DNA from 4 places in the Paenibacillus sp. y28 genome. Region 4 is predicted to be linked to each of the others. Evidence: riboswitches for the same ligand, from Rfam matches in the RefSeq annotation. Region 4 holds a riboswitch; each other region holds the start of a gene.
The links. Region 4 has a riboswitch for cyclic di-AMP ahead of WBG83_RS11250 (stalk domain-containing protein). Riboswitches for the same ligand answer to the same signal wherever they lie in the genome.
Positions count from the first base shown of each region.

Region 1: linked by a shared signal. The riboswitch ahead of WBG83_RS11975 (C40 family peptidase) and the one ahead of WBG83_RS11250 (stalk domain-containing protein) in region 4 are both predicted to bind cyclic di-AMP.
Region 2: linked by a shared signal. The riboswitch ahead of WBG83_RS14430 (HAD family hydrolase) and the one ahead of WBG83_RS11250 (stalk domain-containing protein) in region 4 are both predicted to bind cyclic di-AMP.
Region 3: linked by a shared signal. The riboswitch ahead of WBG83_RS00855 (APC family permease) and the one ahead of WBG83_RS11250 (stalk domain-containing protein) in region 4 are both predicted to bind cyclic di-AMP.

Region 1 covers NZ_JBBBNV010000012.1:105,678-110,106, reverse strand. The annotation lists gene WBG83_RS11985 (M1 family metallopeptidase) at 1-987, shown strand, start outside; gene WBG83_RS11980 (hypothetical protein) at 999-1,817, shown strand; cyclic di-AMP (ydaO/yuaA leader) riboswitch at 1,942-2,077, shown strand; gene WBG83_RS11975 (C40 family peptidase) at 2,081-2,578, shown strand; gene WBG83_RS11970 (cryptochrome/photolyase family protein) at 2,702-4,039, shown strand; gene WBG83_RS11965 (hypothetical protein) at 4,274-4,429, shown strand, end outside.
Region 2 covers NZ_JBBBNV010000017.1:44,693-49,121, forward strand. The annotation lists gene WBG83_RS14415 (stalk domain-containing protein) at 1-91, shown strand, start outside; gene WBG83_RS14420 (DUF1128 domain-containing protein) at 268-489, shown strand; gene WBG83_RS14425 (mannitol-1-phosphate 5-dehydrogenase) at 881-2,080, opposite strand; gene WBG83_RS14430 (HAD family hydrolase) at 2,323-2,985, opposite strand; cyclic di-AMP (ydaO/yuaA leader) riboswitch at 3,136-3,277, opposite strand; gene WBG83_RS14435 (glycosyltransferase) at 3,513-4,429, opposite strand, start outside.
Region 3 covers NZ_JBBBNV010000001.1:198,456-202,884, forward strand. The annotation lists gene WBG83_RS00855 (APC family permease) at 12-1,829, opposite strand; cyclic di-AMP (ydaO/yuaA leader) riboswitch at 1,918-2,076, opposite strand; gene sleB (spore cortex-lytic enzyme) at 2,416-3,063, opposite strand; gene WBG83_RS00865 (sodium-dependent transporter) at 3,427-4,429, opposite strand, start outside.
Region 4 covers NZ_JBBBNV010000011.1:93,598-98,026, forward strand. The annotation lists gene WBG83_RS11245 (polysaccharide deacetylase family protein) at 1-711, opposite strand, end outside; gene WBG83_RS11250 (stalk domain-containing protein) at 916-1,737, opposite strand; cyclic di-AMP (ydaO/yuaA leader) riboswitch at 1,740-1,888, opposite strand; gene WBG83_RS11255 (sn-glycerol-1-phosphate dehydrogenase) at 1,963-3,138, opposite strand; gene WBG83_RS11260 (glycoside hydrolase family 28 protein) at 3,256-4,429, opposite strand, start outside.

The DNA of each region.
Region 1 (4,429 bases), on a different contig from region 4:
GATCGCTACATGCTTGCAGCCAAAAAAGCTATCTCCAGCTATAGCCAGTGGTACGGCACGTATCCGTACTCGACGCTGTCTATCGTAGTCCCGCCTCCCGAAGGAAACGGAGCCGGCGGCATGGAGTATCCGACCCTGGTCACCGCCTGGGGAGCCGGAGATGAGGCACCGGATTTCGAGCTGGAACGCGTTGTCGTCCACGAAATCGGACATCAATACTGGTACGGCATCGTCGCTTCCAATGAATTTGAAGAGGCCTGGCTCGATGAAGGCTTCACCTCCTATGTCGAGGACCGTGTGATGGAAAGCGAATACGGGCTGAGGCCCAATCTGCCGCTCGAGGCGGGCTATATGACTTCGCCTGCTCCGCTGAACCAGCCGTCCTGGCATTTCCGGTCCCATGACATTTATGCGGAGAACGTCTACACGCGGGCCAAGCTCATCCTGACGGCCATCGAACGGCAAATCGGCCGTCCTCAGATGCAAAAGGTATTAAAGACCTATTTCCAACGCTGGAAGTTCCGCCATCCCGGAAGCGAGGATTTCAAAAAAACGCTGGAGGATGTCACGAAGCAGCCGTGGGACGAATTTTTCCGCCAATTTGTTTACGGCAATGAGATGGTGGATTATGCGGTCGACCGCATCCAGAGCCGCAGCGTCAATCAAGACGGGACAGACGTATACGAGCACGCCGTATGGCTGAAGCGGCTGGGCGGCTATCATGGCCCCGTTCCCTTCGTGCTTCATTTTGCCGATGGAACGGAACGGCGGGAAGAATGGGACGGCAAGGATATGGAGGTCAAAATCTCCCTGACGCATCCCGCCCCGCTGGTATGGGCCGCCATCGATCCGCAGTATACGCAGGTGCTGGAGAATAAACACATCAACAATTTCATGCGTGCAGCTATTCAGCCTGAATCGGCTTCACGGCTGAAGCTGGGCACCGCTTCGATACTGGAAATTATGATGCGCCTGATTGCGCTGTAGGAGGCAAGCATATGCTTCGTTATGTAACGGAGGGCTGGCGGGTTGCCTGGCGGCAGCCCTTCCTGCTTCTGGTGCTGTTCATTTACCACTGGCTGTGGGGATTCTCCCTGCTGCAAATGGCGAAATCGGTCATCCTCCCCCTGCTGCACAGGTACCCCGGGTCCGATTTGCCCCGGCAGAGCAGCGACCTGTTCTGGGCGGAAGGACAGTTCGCCCTGCTGAAGACCGACATCGCCCACCCGTATTTATGGCTGCTGCTCGGCATCCTCGTACTGCGGATGATACTGACTCCGCTGCTGGAGGCTGGCACATTCTACTCCCTGCATCATTCCGATCTCAATGCAGGCTATCGTTTTGTACAGGGAGCGAGGCAGCTCGGCAAAGCCTATTACGGCTACTACGCGCTGCAAACCATGTTGGCGCTGCTGCCGCTCATCTGGATTGTGCCCTCCGTCCAGGAGGCCCTGCATACGGGCTCCATCTACCGCTGGGAGTGGACCACTCCGCTGCCCTGGGTCATCGGCTATTGGGCTTACGGCTACGCGGTGCGTACCTTGTTCCAGGCGATGCGGCTGAACCGCTTGACCGGCGGGGGAATACCGGGCATGCTGCAGACTTTGCTTAAATCGTGTCATGTTCTCGTGCTTTCTTCCCTCATCGTGCTGACAGCATATCTTCTTCTTTTCATTACACTGACAGGAGCTTCCCTAATGTGGGCCGGCATGACTGCATTCGTTCTGGCCCAGCTTCTCCATCTCGTACACGCCTTCGGATTTCTCTGGGAATCATCCTCCCAATATCGGGTTTGGATGGAAAAAATAGGTATTTAATACTATACCAAAGCACTTTTCTGCAGGAATCATCCTGTGGAAGGGTGTTTTTTTTTACGAAATTGTGACATGAGAAGGAATTGTAAATTGAACGTCGAATACTAGTCTCTGGCAAGTTGAAAAAAAGAATAAATTGCCGAATTTCCGAAAGGAAAACGGGGGAACCGTTTTGGGTGAATTGATCTCCGAATCTCAGAGGGATCATAGGGAACCTTCGACCGAACCCTTAGCTAACCTCGTAGGCACAGGAAGGGGTAACAGTTTTGAAGAAGGCTTCACTTCTGTTGCTCGGGTTTGTTTTTTTGATGCTTGTACAAGCTGGAAGCGCGTATGCAGAAACCCCATTGAACGAAGCCGTCAATGAAATGATGGGCACCCCGTACAAATGGGCTGGTACGAATGAGGACGGATTTGACTGCTCCGGATTTACGATGTTTATTTTCGCTAAATTCGGCATCGACCTGCCCCATCAATCTGCTTCCCAGTACACCAAGGGCTACTGGATCAAAAAGGATGAGCTCCGTGAAGGAGATCTTGTTTTCTTTGACACCAGCACCAACACAGGAAAGAGCATTTCTCATGTCGGCGTTTACGTTGGCAACAATGAATTCGCTCATTCCGCAACCAACAAGGGCATCATTAAGACAAATTTGAGTGACGCGTATTATGCCAAGCGCTATGTTGGCGCGCGCCGCATCCTTTGGGATGACCTGTATACACAGCTAACGACGGAACCGCAGACGACGGCCGCTGCCAAATAAGCCTTCTTTGTTATGGCTTGGCAACGCCCAACAAGTGGAAGCGACCGTTTCCACAGCAAGCCTGTTTCGGTGGCATTAATGCCGCTGAAACGGGCTTTTCTTATAAGAAAGGAGACTCCCCTGATGATTCTGTTTCTGCATCGCAAGGACTTGCGGACGGAGGATCTTCCCGCTTATGAATATATACTCCGGCGCGGACGGCCCAGCCTGCACGTGCTTATTCTGGATCCGCAGCTGCTGGCGGGAGGCCGGGCCGAGGAGCACAGCGGCCGAAGCTTCCTTCGGCATGCCGCACGGCTGGAAGCCGAGTACCGCCGGCTCGGCGGATACTTGGCGGTATTGTATGGCGATCCCGCCGAGGTGACCGAGCAATTATGCCGCCGGCTTGCCATAGAGGAGCTTGTCCTGCACCGTGACGTAACGCCGTATGCTCTCCAGCGCGATGAACGGATCAGGCTTGCCGCCGATCAGCTTGGCCTGCCGGTCGTCACATTCGACGAGGGTCCTCTGGCCGACGTGGACGAATTCCAGGCCTACGCCGCCCGGGGCGGCAAGACAACCCCTTATAAGGTATTCACACCGTATTATCAAAAATGGAGCAGCTTCCTGGCCTTGTACGCCCCCGCTCCTTATCCGGCCAGCGTCTCACAGCTGAGCATCGTCAAGTCCGATGAGCTAGACGATGAGCTGCTGCAGCGCCTGGCCCCTCCGTTCGACTGGCGTGCTGCCGGTGAAGAGGAGCATCCTGCCGAGGCGCTGCAGCATTTCCTTAACGGCGGTCTGGCTGCTTATGCCGATACCCGTGACCGTTATGCGCTGGAAGGCACGAGCGGCATTAGCCGCCACCTGAACTGCGGCGCGCTCTCCATCCGTCAAGCCTATGCTTCGGTTACCGCCTCTCCTGTCGGGGAAGTCTGGCGGCGGCAGCTGGCCTGGCGTGATTTTTACCTGTATCAGGCCCGGCATGACGAAAGCTTCTTTCGCTACGAGGAGCAGTTGGATTTGTCGCTGCTTAGCGACCGGTTCCTTGAGGCTTGGCAATGCGGCGAAACCGGCATCCCGATCATTGACGCCGCCATGACGGAGCTCCATACGACCGGGCGGATGCCGAATCGCCTGCGCATGATAACCGCAATGTTTCTGACCAAAAATTTGCTGTGTCCCTTCACGTTGGGCGAGCAATATTTCCGCCTGAAGCTGGCTGACTACGACCGTGTGCTGAACCGGGGCGGCTGGCTGTGGTCCGCTTCTCTGGGCTTTGACGCCGCGCCATACTTTCGCATTATGAATCCGGTCACCCAGTCCCAGACGCACGACCCGACAGGAGCCTATATCCGGCGCTGGCTGCCGCAGCTCCGCATGTTAAGCGACAAAGAAATTCATCTGCCGCGCCCTCAGGCCATCGTCGACTTGAAGGCCTCGCGCGCCCGGGCGATCGAGGTATATAAACACCTGCGGTAATCTCTCTGCGGCATTGTATCAGCCCTCCACTCAGGATTAAAGGACGTTGAATCGGCATGAAGCGATTCGGCGTTATCATTTTGAATGGATGAGGTACCTCTGGCGGGTGTCCGGCCGGAAGCCGGGTGCCTTTTTTAACTATAACGGCAGCCCCTTGGACGACTATTCCTATCCAATCTCTAAGCTATGAATATGATAATATGCAAGATTTCATAAACATAGGGAGATGATTGAATGAGCAGCGTCAAACGCCGAAGCAAAGCCATTCCCGCCAAAGTGATTCGTTTGCCCCGAAGTGCAGGCATATCCACCGCCAAAGCGATGGCTATCTACAGAGCCCAGGTGAAGCGAAATCTCACTCCAGTGCTGATTAACCAGCGTAACGTATCC
Region 2 (4,429 bases), on a different contig from region 4:
CACGATGGTGCCGGTCCGTTTGCTGGCAGAAGTGCTGGGAGCGAAGGTAGACTATGATGATGCTACCCGCATCGTAAAATTAACGTATTGATTCAACCGGCCTCCAGCGGGTGGTCCGGCTTCCGGAAAGGGACAAGTCCTGTTTGAGGGGGGCTTCTGTCAATCGGTTTTTCCAAAATTTATTTGAAAAAATATAAGCCGATAAGGTGTGTTCCTCCCGGCTTCATGTTACAATGGGGAAACAAAAGCACAGAAAGGGTGAGCCTTGTGCATTTAACGGATCGTGTCGCCGATATTGCCCGCATGGTAGAAGACATTAAGGCAAAGCTCAAAGTCGTCACCGCTGCATCCATCAAAGCCGAAACATTGGATGAGAGCCGCTTTGAAGACATCAAGGACATTCACAACCATGTCATGAGCCGAAGCCAATTCAGCATCAGCGAAATCGAGGCGCTCTGCGACGAGCTCCGCAGCTTGCGTAAGGCATAACCTGGGCCAGCCGATTAGCCGGTCTTGGAGCTGGGTTCAGATTACATAGGGTGTATGCCTGAGGCTGATCAGATAATGAGCAGCCTCAGGCCAGGCCATTCGCTCGGATGAAGCACATGGAAGAGAAAGCCGTTCAAACGGCAAGCTAAGTTCATATTGAATGGAAACACCTCCCGTCCCGGAAGGCCGTAATAGGCTTGCCGGAGCGGGAGGTGTATTTGTTGCGGGGCCGCAGTGTATGCCCGCTTGAAGGGCGCCGTGTGGCGTCGCATTACAGGGGCCAGCTAGATGGGAAATAGCTCCACGGAAACCAAAGCAGCTCATCCAAGCCCGCTTGTATGTACGGGGAATTGCTGCATGAGTGGATATAGTCCGGATGGATCGCGGGCGGTTACATGGTGCCGATCAGGGGCCGCCGCTGCCTTAAATTATCGTAGCCGGCGGTAATCTGCCTATGCAGGCGGTATACTTCAGGGATGCCCATATGGCGGGTGATAAAGGGGCCGATGCCTTCCTGACGGAGAAATGCCTGCAGCTTGACGGCCTCCGGGTCCTTGGCGTAATCGAACAGCAGGGCCGCCGCGATGGCCGAAGCCAGATGAGGCGCCTCTATACCGTATCTGCAGGCTTGAAGGGCAGGACGAACCAGGCGGTCATTCATGGACAGCTTGCGGAGCGGGGAGCGGCCGACCCGGACGATTTTGTCGGTTAAGCCGGGATTTGCAAACCGCTCTAGCGTTTTATGAATGTACTGGGTATGCTCCTGTTCATCCAACTCATATTTATGAACCAGCAGACTGCCCGTTTCGTGCAGCACTTGCCGGACCTTTTCCCGAATTCGCGCATCCTTCATTGCTTGTTGAATGGTCTGGTACCCCGCCAGATAACCGTAGTACGCAGCAGTGCAATGCCCGGTATTGACGGTGAACAGCTTCCGCTCCACGAACGGCTCAAGCGAGTCCACGTACCGCACGCCTTTGATTTCCTGGAAGCCCTTTTTCAGCTCCGCCCGGTGAATAATCCACTCGTAGAACGGCTCGACCTTAACCGTCAGCGGATCGCCCGGCGGCTGAACCGGAACAATCCGGTCTACACTGGTATTCGGAAACGAGACATAGCGCTCTGCCGCCGCATGTGTTTCCGGCTTCAAATACGTATATACCCATTTTTTAAGCTGCGAGCTGCCGCCGACCGCGTTCTCGCATGCAATGACATGCAGGGGGCGCACATTTTCTTCCAGGCGCCGTTCAATGCCCTGCGCGATAGCCTCAGCGATATGGGGCAGGGAGGCTGTGCCGACCGCAGTCGTAATTAAATCGGCTGTGGCGATGTTCTCCATGAGAGCTTCATCGTTTTGAACGTGGACGGCGGTTATATTTTTGACAATGGCGGTATCTTCGGCTTCATTCGCCAGGGTGACGGTATATTGTTGTTCCTGCTGCAGGAGCGCCACTTGCTCTTTATTCCGGGCTACAAAACAAACCTCGTATCCGGAACGGGACAGCATCAGCCCGATAAAGCCCCTGCCGATGTTTCCCGCCCCGAAGTGTACAGCTTTTCTCGGAGTTTGTTCTTTAAATAAAGGGTTCAATGGTCATCTCTCCTCTCGGATTGCAATTCCACTCCTTATGTGCACCGTTTGATATATTTATCTGAATATTCTGAAAATAAATCCAAGATCAATCCTGATTTCAATCGGCTGTTTTTTATAAGAATATCGGCCTGCTCTCCGTTGGATTTGAAAAGCTCATTCTCCTGCCTATGAACACAGATCGAATCCGGCTCCTGAACGTTATCATGTCCTTAGGAGCGGCGGACCGATGAACGGATGCTTTACCGGCCGGCGGCGGTTTCCAGCATCATCTCGAAATCCAGATCGCTTAAGGCGTCAAGACGAAAGCGCGATTTACCGAAAGGAAGGTGCTTTGTAATTCCGTTCGGAATAATAATGCAGTCCATTCCGGCGGCTTCGGCGGCTTTGGCTCCATTGGGAGAGTCTTCGACGGCGATGGCTTCATTTGCGTCAACACCGAGGCATTGGAGGGCTTGGAGATACAATTCGGGGTCCGGCTTCACACGCTGGACGTTATCTGCAGTACGAATGCAATCAAAATAGCGGTCAAGATCCAGCTGTGCTAAGTATTTGTCCACCCAGGCTCTGGAGGAGCTGGAGGCCAGACCGATCTTGAGTCCGGCGGCTTTAGCCTGATCGAGATAGCTGCGTATTCCCGGCCGGATTTGTTCTTTCTCCATCAGAAGATCGTGCTGCTTGTGAATAAATGATTTGAATTGTTCCCGGTCAATCGGCAGGTTTAATTCGGTGATTAAATACTCGTAGGGATTAAAGGTGTGCAGGCTCGTTCCGATACACTGCGAGTACATCTCCAGTGTCAAATCGACGTCGTACGTCTTGTAGGCGTCCCGAAAGGCAACGTACCACGCCGTTTCAGTGTCGATAATCGTTCCGTCAAAATCAAAAATAATGGCTTTCAACATATTTCCCGTCTCCCTTCACGGATTGGTTTTCGCAGGCCAAAGTGAAGCAGTGAGGCGCGGGGGCAGCGGCCAGTTCCGGCAAGGGTCCATAAACGCAAAAAAGACCCCTGGTTAGGGCCCAGACTCTACTTTAAATGTAAAAGCAAAGAAACGACCCATCTTCTGCTGACGAGGTTAGCTGACGGACTCGGGTAGATGGTACCCTGCATTCAAATCAATAAATGCTTCGCCCCAAAAAAACTGGTTCCCCCGCTTTCCGGTATGGCAGCCGGAAACTAAGCGTATGGTTATAATAAATCGAATGTTCAGAAAAGTCAAGTTTTGTATCAAAATTTGTGATGGTATATTACATCTGCTTTCCCGCACTTTTAACAAGGGTTATGCGACAGCCGGGGGGATGATGCCTGGAATGACAGGATGCGTAGCGAGGAAGCTCCAGCGGCTCGGTTCCTTGCAGGGCAGCGGCCGTTCGGCCGTCAAACAGAACAGGCCATCCTCCGCTGCGGAGAAGGGCCTGTACTCTGCACTTACCATTTTTTGCTTAGAAATTTCAGCTCCTCCAGCGAATAAAACGTCCCTCTCCAGGTAATGCCGCCCCTGCGCAGGGTCAGGAACACCGCCCGGATAAACGTATATGCCATCACCAGCGCGGCCAGCGGCAAGAACGGCGCTTCGATGCCGGAGCTGCGGGAAAGCTTGCGGATAAAGACGGCATATAAACTAAGCATGATTGCGATGCTGGCCAAATACGCGGCAGATACCCAAGGTCCTCCGAACCAATATGCGATCCAGATGCCGGCGAAAGGAAAAACGAAAAAGAGCAGCTGCAAAAGGATGCCCAGCAGTGCATAACCGAGCCGGTAATCGAAGCCGGAGAACAAATTTTTCTCCAGGCCTGTAATCGCCTTGCTGATATTCGGATACCATTCGACCTCGGCGCTGTCAAGCCCGAGCAGGAACCGCTGCCGCAGCCCGCTGCGCTTCACCTGCATGCCGAGCTGGAGATCATCGTCCGGACGCATAGCGAAGGCCCGGTGTGTGCCAATCCGCTCATAGGCATCACGGCGGATTAAATTAAAGGCGCCGATGCCGATGCCGAAGCGGCGCTGCTTGTCCCGGTTGGCCCGCCACGGACGGAAAAACATAAAAAACGTAAAGAAGAAAAACGACACAAATTGCTTCAGCATCCAATCTCCTGTCTTGATGGTCGGGGCCAGGGTTAGATGGTCCGTCTCATGCTGCTGCATATATGCAACAGCGTCGCGAATCGCATCCGGCTGAAGGTTGACATCCGCGTCGGCAAACAGCAGATACTTTCCTTTGGCTTGCAGATAGCCTTGATACAAGGCGTGATTTTTGCCGATCCAGCCTTTGGGCAGTGACGTGATATGAATAATTCGCATCCGCAGCCCGGTAGATTCCTTCTGCTCCGTCCATTTTTTGA
Region 3 (4,429 bases), on a different contig from region 4:
CCTTCGTGCCATTATTTATTCATATGAAAAGGCACCGTCGCGATAACGATATCCTTATGAGCAAACAAGTAGGCCCGAATGAGCAAGCTCGTCTGGTTGTGCAGAATATTTTGCCACCAGTACCGGGTAATAAACTGCGGAATCAGAATTGTAATATGATCCGTTTCGGCTGTTTTCCACTCTACCGTTTCAATAAACTTATAGAGCGGGCGCAGAATACTGCGGTAGCGGGAACGTAAGGTAATGAGCCGTACACCGGGGTTCCACTCCTCCCAGCGCTGCTCCATCTTGCGGATATCCTCCTCGTCGAAGCCCACATAAACAGCCACAACATTGTCCGTGAGCGATCGCGCGTAGCTGATGGAATGGAGCACCACACGGGTTATGCCGGCCACCGGCACTACAATGGTACTGCCTTTAATGACCGGCTTATCCTTCGCCAAATCGATTCGCAGCTGATCGGCCGTGTTGCGGTAATGAGAGCGAATCCGGTGAAATAGGAAGATGACCAGCGGCAGGAAAATAAACACCATCCACACCTGACTAAACTTGGTAAAAATAAAAATGAGCGTAATGGTCAAGGTGGTGAGCATCCCTACCGTATTCACCGCAAAACGCCCGATCCAGCCGGACGGTTTATGCTTCAGCCAACGCACCATCATACCAAGCTGGGACAACGTAAACGGAATAAACACGCCCACCGCATAGAGCGGAATCAGGTTTTCCGTATGCCCGTCAAATACGATCACGAGCAGCGCGGACAGCACACCAAGAAAAATAATGCCGTTGGAGAAGCCGAGCCGGTCCCCCCGGGCCATAAACATATTCGGCATAAATTTATCCTTTGCCAGCATATACGCCAGCAGCGGAAACGCGGAGTAAGCCGTGTTGGCGGCCAGAAATAAAATTAACGCCGTCACGCCCTGTATCCAGTAATAGATAAGGCCTCGTCCGAAGGTCGCCTCAGCGATTTGAGAAACGACCGTCTCCTTCATTTGCGGAGTGATCCCGTACCAATAAGCCAGCAGGCTGATTCCGATAAACATGATTCCAAGAATTAATCCCATCATCAGAAGGGTCTTGGCTGCATTACGCTCGGCGGGCTGCCTGAAGTTCGGAATCGCGTTCGATACCGCCTCTACGCCGGTCAGAGCGGAGCAGCCGGAGCTGAACGCCTTCAGCAGCAGAAACAGGCTGATGTTCGATACTGCAGCCCCCAGCTCCGGCACCTCCGCATGTCCCCCGCCCAGCGCGTATTTCATCGTTCCGCTTATAATCAGCACGAAAATCGAAAGGACGAACAAATAAACCGGAATCGCCAGAAAAGAAGCCGACTCTGTGATCCCGCGCAGGTTCATAAGGGTCAAGAACATGATCATCACCAGCGCGATGAGCACACGGTGGTCGTGCAGCTCGGGGAACGCGGAGGTAATCGCATCCGTTCCGGCCGAAGAGCTGACCGCTACCGTGAGAATATAATCTACCAGGAGCGAGCCGCCGGCGATTAACCCGGTTGAGGTGCCCAGATTGTCCTTGGCTACGATATAAGCTCCCCCGCCCGAGGGGTAGGAGAAAATCGTTTGCCGGTAAGACAGCACCAGAATGGTGAGCAGGCCCAGCACGGCAATCGAGATGGGGATGGAATACCACACCGCGGCAAATCCGGCCGCCATGAGCACAATCAGAATCTGCTCTGTCCCGTAGGCGACGGATGATAGGGCATCTGAGGAGAGCACCGCGAGCGCCTTCAGCTTGCTGAGCTTTTCCCCCTCCAGCTCCGTTGATTTCATCGGCCGGCCGATCAGGAATCGTTTTAATTTGTTAACCATGGCAATGCCATCCCCGCTTTCTTCGCACCAGATAAACGGCAATAAAAAAACATGCGGATATTGATCCGCATGCTTGCCCGCATGTGTTCATATCCCACTTTACGCTTACGAGGTTAGCTGTCGGATTCGGGCTGTGGCTGCCCTACGACCATGCCTTGCGGCATTGGCCGATTCACCCCATTAGCGGCTTTGACGCCGCCGGTTGGTTCCCCCGTTTTTCATAACGAAAATTCAGCTCTGTTCAAAATCCGGTGTTTACAAGAGCTAATCATAAGGGATGCCGGGTGGATCCGTAAAGCCGCGTTAATCGTCATTTGGATACAAATTTGCGAATGCAGAGCTCATTTCACGCACAAAAAAGTTTGTTTTGTTTCGTTATCGGGTATTATCCCCGATTTGCTTGATTTTGATAAAAGCGGAAAAGAAGGACGAAAGGCCAATGGAATCTAACAGCTCGGCTGCCCTGAAGCTCTGTTCGGACCGAGCGCTGCTTCGCTGCAAAAGCTATGCCTGCCAGAACCAGCAGCCCCTTTCTTTCAGAAAAAAAAGAGCGCCGCAGCGCTCTTTTTTACATGCCTTTCCGTTGTTAAACGGCAAAAATATGGTTGCCGATTTGCACAATCTGTTCACGGGACCATATCCAGGACGACGTCGCGGTTTTCGGATTGAAATAGTACAATGCCCCTTTGGACGGATCGTAGCCTCTTACGGCATCCAATGCCGCGCGATAGGCGGTTTCATCCGGCTTCAGGCGGTACTGGCCGTCATCCACGGCTGTAAATGCGCCGGGCTGTTCAATAATCCCCTGAATCGTATTCGGGAACGATAAGGCTGCCAAGCGGTTCATTACCACGGCTCCTACCGCTACCTGACCCTCATACGACTCTCCTCGGGCTTCAGCGTAAATGATGCGGGCGAGCAAATCAAGTTCATGCTGATTAACGGAAACCTTTTTGAGAATATTCCAGGTCGTTGGGCCTGTGACACCGTCGTTGGTTAACCCGTAATCGGATTGAAATTGCTTCACGGCCTCGAATGTTACCGGGCCGTAGAACGAGGTAACATTCGTGTTGAAATAGCCCAGGGTTTTCAGCCTGTATTGCAAATCGGGCACATCCGGTCCGGAATCTCCGTAACGCAATGTCGCAGGCGCGGCAGCATTGACGGCGGTTGCTGAAACACCCCACAGCATCAGCAGTGCCATCAACAGCGTCATCCAGCGTTGCTTCTTCATGTGGTATCATACCTCCTTAGTCTGTCAGCTCGCTGCGGTTGATTGTAGCACACGAAAAGTACCTGCGGAACCCATTTTTAGAATTTACATGGAATTACCATGGGAGATCATGAGATATTTATACCATATTTTAATAAATCACTTCTTGCCCTACAGAGAATAATCAATGACGGCCGAGATGGGCTATAAGCCCTTTAGAAGCCGAAATCCACGGCATTTCCCGTTGAAAATAAAGGTTGAATTGAAAGAAATGCCGTTATCGATGGCATTTTCTCAGCCCCGCATAAACGGCATTCTGCTAGTCACATTTATTATTAAAATTTATAATGGTTATGGTTCCTCCAACAGAAGCAGATAAAACGTTTAAAACGAAAGCAGTCCCATAAAGTATAAGAAAATCAGAAGGATTAAAATGGGCGCCACGTACCGCAGCAGGAACATCCAGGCCCGGTACCACCCGCCGGACAAGCCGGCCTCCTCTCCGGCACGCTTCCACATATAGCCTGTAAACAGCGTGACAACAAGACCACCCAACGGCATCATCATATACGCTGTAATAAAATCGACCCAGTCGAAATAAGTTTTGCCCCACAAGGTGAAAGAGCCGAGCACACCGCCTACCGATAATGCCGCCGGGACTCCGACCAGGAAACAAACGACGGATACGGCCACGGCCGCCTTCTGCCGGCTCCAGCCCCACGCTTCCATTGAAAATGCAACAGGCACCTCCAAGATAGAGATGGCGGAGGTTAATGCCGCTATCGCAAGCAAGGCAAAGAACAGGCCTGAGAACAAGAAGCCCAACGGCATCTGGGAGAACGCCGCGGGAAGCGCCATAAAAGCCAGGCCGACCCCTGCCTCCGGCTGAAGCCCGAACGAAAAAACAGTGGGGAAAATAATGAGCCCGGCCATCAATGCGTACAGCAGGTCGCCAAGGCCGATGGCAAGCGCGGCATTGCCAAGGGATTGCCTTTTGTCCACATAGGAGCCGTAGGTCAGCATGCAGCCCATGCCAAGCGACATGGAGAAGAAAGCATGACCCAGTGCAACAAGCGCGGATTCCGTATCCAGCCTGGCGAAGTCGGGCCGCAGAAAAAAGCTTACTCCTTGCCCGGCCCCAGGCAATGTCAGCGAGCGGATCATCAGGATAAGAAGAATGACAAGAAATCCGGGAATTAGAATTTTATTGAATTTCTCAATCCCGCTTGTGACGCCCCGTGCAATTATCCAGCCGCACAGTATCATGACAACAGCCTGCCAAAGCAGCGGCCAATAGCCCGCAGCGAACGTTGCAAATTTGCTTTTATAATCGGTTCCGGCAGTAAACAGCAAGCCCGTAAACGACTCCAGCATGTACTGGAGTGTC
Region 4 (4,429 bases):
GGAAGCAGGCTGTTTTTTCACCTTGGAGATGAGATCCGTCACGGTCACAAACTGGTACCCCTGCTGCTTCAGATCGGGCAGAAGCTTCTTTAGCGCCTCAACCGTTTGACTGCAATCCCCTTCCATATCATGGAATAAAATGATGTCCCCGTTATGCAGGTTTGATCTTACGGTATTCACGATTTTATCGACACCGGGCTTTTTCCAGTCCCGCGTATCCTGATACCAGGACCACATGACCACAGTAAATTTCTCTTCCCGGGCCAAATCCAACAGCGCTTTATCATAAAAGCCCCCCGGCGGACGAAATACCTGAGGAAGCTGTTCGGTAACCTCGAATATTATTTCTCTGGTTTGCTCAATTTCCTGCTTCAAAATTTCGGGGCTGACATTTTTGAGGAAATGATGATCAAAGGTGTGGTTCGCGATTTCATGGCCTTCATTAATTTCCCGGATTGCGATCTCCGGGTACAGCAGCACCCGCTTTCCCAGCACGAAAAAGGTCGCTTTTGCATCATACTGCCGCAGAACGTCCAGAATAGCCGGGGTGTACACCGGGTTCGGCCCGTCGTCAAAGGTCAGGGCAACCAGCTTCTGATCCGTATCCACCTTCCATACCACTTCCGAATCAGGCTTAGCCGCGGCGGTCGGTGAAGCTGTTACCGTGAAGCACAACAGCAGCAGCCCCAAATAACCAAGCAAGCGAATCATCGCACTCCCTCCTTTGTATACCTGTAGTGTTTCATAACCGGACCTGCCCCATTCGGAGAAAACCGATCCAAATGGAAAAAGCCTCCCAAATCCACAAATGTGGAATTGGGAGGCGGCCCATGAGAAACCTTATGAAGTAAAACAGTCAACAGACCCGTCTCGCGTGGCAAACACAGTGCGGAGTAATTCGCCATGCAGCCTATGCTATGGCGTAAGCCGGTAAACCTTAACCTTTTGAAGGCCGAATGCTTTCAGCTTCACGGGAGAATCCGGCACAAAAATATCAATCCGGTTTCCTTTTATGGAACCGCCCGTGTCCGTTGCTGTAGCAAACATGCCTTCGGCCGGAAGGCCGTTATAGGAGTACCCTTCAATATAAAGGCGGCTGCCGAGCGGAATAACGGACGGATCAACCGCGACTGTTCCCAGCTTCAAGCTGTTGCCCATATAATCTCGGGCCCCGTAGCCTCCATTTTCCTCTGGGGCGGCGGAATAGGCCGAAGCCGTAAACTCTTCGACTTTGTCGTACCGCGGGGCATACCAGGCTGGAGCATGATAATTTCCGTCTTCATTCAGAATGGCAATGAAATTGGAGGGGTCCCATTGAATCCGGATGCCGGACAAATCCGACAGGAGCCGGAGCGGCAAATAAACACGCCCCTTTTCAAGCACCGGTTCCGTATCCAATGCTGTTTCTTTTCCGTTAACGGTTACTGCTTCACTTCCGGTTTTCAGCTCGATTCTCTGATCCTTGCTTGTCAGCAGGACATGCATGGCATTCCCGACAGGCTCCGCAGACACTTGAAAGCCCAGCTGCTCGGATACGAAGCGAACCGGCACCTGCAGCCGATGAGCGTCATCAATAAAGGGCTGTGCGTCCGGAAAATCCACGAGCCGGGTGTTAACTTGCACCTTCACATCCTCTGTCAGTGCAGCTGCGCTCGCCGCTTGCGGCAGCAGCAGTGCAGTGCCAAGCATGGCGCAGGACACAACAAGGCTCCCGAGCCGTTTTACAGACTTATTCAATGCTGTTCCTCCTTCAAGGCCTCCGAGGTTAGCTGACGGGTTCGGTAGAAGGTCTCCCTAGTCCAGGCTTGTGTGTCAACCTGATCATTCACCCCGTGTGAATCGTCCCCCGTACCAGTTCGCAGCTGCTGAATTTGGGTATATGCGAACCGGACTCGGCTTCAAATAAGGTACCATACGGTTTTTGAATACAGCAACCCGCAAAATGTGGAAATTCGCCTGCCGTCAGCCGAACAGCCCCTCGAATTCAGAGGCAGACGGCCCGATGGCTTCATGAATATAACGAAGTCCTGTATACCTGTCGCGAAGCTGATGCGCCTCCCGCAGCGCTTGTCCGGCCAGGCTCTCCGAGATGCCCAGCTCCGCGATCGTGGACGGGCCGCCGCAAAGCTTCAGCATGCTGGCAAGCTGTTCCGGCTCAGGCAGCCGAGCATAAACGCTCAGCGCGGGCGTCTCCTCGGCTCGGAGGGCCAGCCTGCGATACACCTGCGCCAGCAGTACAGAAGCAACCCCGACCTTGGCGCCATGCAGAAGCTGCGGCCGCTCCTCCTTCAGGCATTCCATCTCCCACATATGCGACAAATGGTGCTCTCCGCCGGAAGCCGGGCGCGAATGGCCGATAAGCATCATCGACAGTCCGGAGCGAAGCAGCGCATCGAACAATATCGCAATCCCTTGTTTACCGCCGCGGGCAATTTCGTCCACCTTCTCAACACAGGCATTCAATGCCTGCTCCGTTACTTCATAGGCCAGCTGACTGAACGGCTCTGCACCCAGCAGCCGGGACAGCTGCCAGTCCGCAAGTGAGGTATATTTGCCAAGCATATCGCCGAAACCGGCGGCAGTTAGCCGCCTCGGTGCCTGGACCAAAATGTCGAGATCCGCAAAAATCGCTTCCGGCGCCATACACGGCACCGTTTGCTTGAAGCGTCTCACAATCATCGGCGCACCCGTAGAGGCGTAGCCGTCCACAGAAGCCGCTGTCGGGATCGAAACAAACCGTTTGCCCGTCTTATAGCAGACGAATCGGACAATATCGTGAATGGTGCCGGAGCCTACAGCAATGATAGCCTGTGTCGCTTCCGATACAGCAAGCATAGCTTGAACAACAGCCGCCTCATCTGCAATAACATCGCCGTTCCGGTCCTCGGAGATAAGGCATACCTCATAGGCTACGCCTGCTTGCTCCAGAGCCGCGCAAAGCTCTTCTCCCGCCGCCTGAAGCGTGTTCTTGTCCGCCGTCACGACCACCCGCTCCAGCCCCTGCGCCTGCATATAGCGGGCCGCACGCTCCAAGGCGCCATCACCAATGTCACAATACAGATCCAGCTTCCGGTTCTGACCGCTTTGATCCGCTGCCGCCTGTTCATTGAGGTGCGCAATAAACCTATTGATATCCATTCGCTCTCCCCCTCTTGAAAAAGTTGAAGCCCTCATTTTCGTCTTCACTCCGCAATCGTGAAAAAAGCGCCGGATACCGCAAATGGCTTCGCGTATCCCGGCGCATCTGAAATTGGATTAGCTGTGTGCTTGAAGCGCAACGGCTTCCGGGCCGACTTCGCTTGCAATCACTGCCTGCCCGCTGCGCAGCGGCTGTGTGCCTTCAAAGCGGATTCGAGCAGACTTGGCGCCGCTCACCTTCAGCACCGCGTCGCTCGCCGCAGCGAATTCGATGCCTCGAACATCGATATCACGGCTGTTATGAACGAACACCGCCGGTCCGCCGGACGCAATCACCTTCACATCCTCCAGAGTGACCTGCAGGCCATCGGTGCAGCCGATGCCGCGTTTGGCGAACAGCTGCACGCGCTTGAGATGAATTTGCTGAATCGGCATTTCCGGCAACCCCTTCAGATGAACCGCCTGCTCCGCACCGGAGCAAACCGTATCCTGAATGTAAATGTGCTCAAAACGCGGCGTCTCCTCCGATACCGGCAATTCCATCTCCGGATCGTTAGCCTTTTCATAAAACATATCGAACGTAATTGCTTCCTTGGCAATATCCTTCATCCGGATGCCCCGGATATAGATGTGCTCGACAAGGCCGCCGCGGCCCCGCGTGCTCTTGAAGCGCAGACCTACATCCGTACCGATGAAGGTACACTCCTCAACTATAATATTGCGGACTCCGCCCGACATTTCGCTGCCGATAACGAAGCCTCCATGACCATGATACACGATGCAATCGCGAATCGTAACATATTCGCAAGGCTTGCCGAGCCGGCGGCCGTCTTGATCCTTGCCGGATTTCATGCAGATCGCATCGTCGCCCACGTCAAAGGTCGAGCGTTCAACAAGAACATACTTGCAGGACTCCAGATCAATACCGTCTCCGTTTTGCGAGAACCATGGGTTGCGGACGGTAATGTCCCGTACCGTGACATGCTCGCATACCCACGGATGCAGGCACCAGCTTGGCGAATTTTGGAACGTAGGACCCTCAAGCAGCACACGGCGGCAGCCGCGTAAATTAAGCAGCACCGGACGCAGGAAATCACGGTATGGCGCATAATCGTCCGGGTTATAATTTCCGGATTGCTGCAAAGCGTTCACATGCTTCGTACCGAGTAGTGCGCCTTCAGACGGCCACCACATGTTCCGGGATTCATTGAGAACGCCTCCAGCTTCCGTAAGCGCCTTCCACTGCATGTCCGTCATCTTGAACTGCTTGACCGGCCGCCAAGCTTCCCCG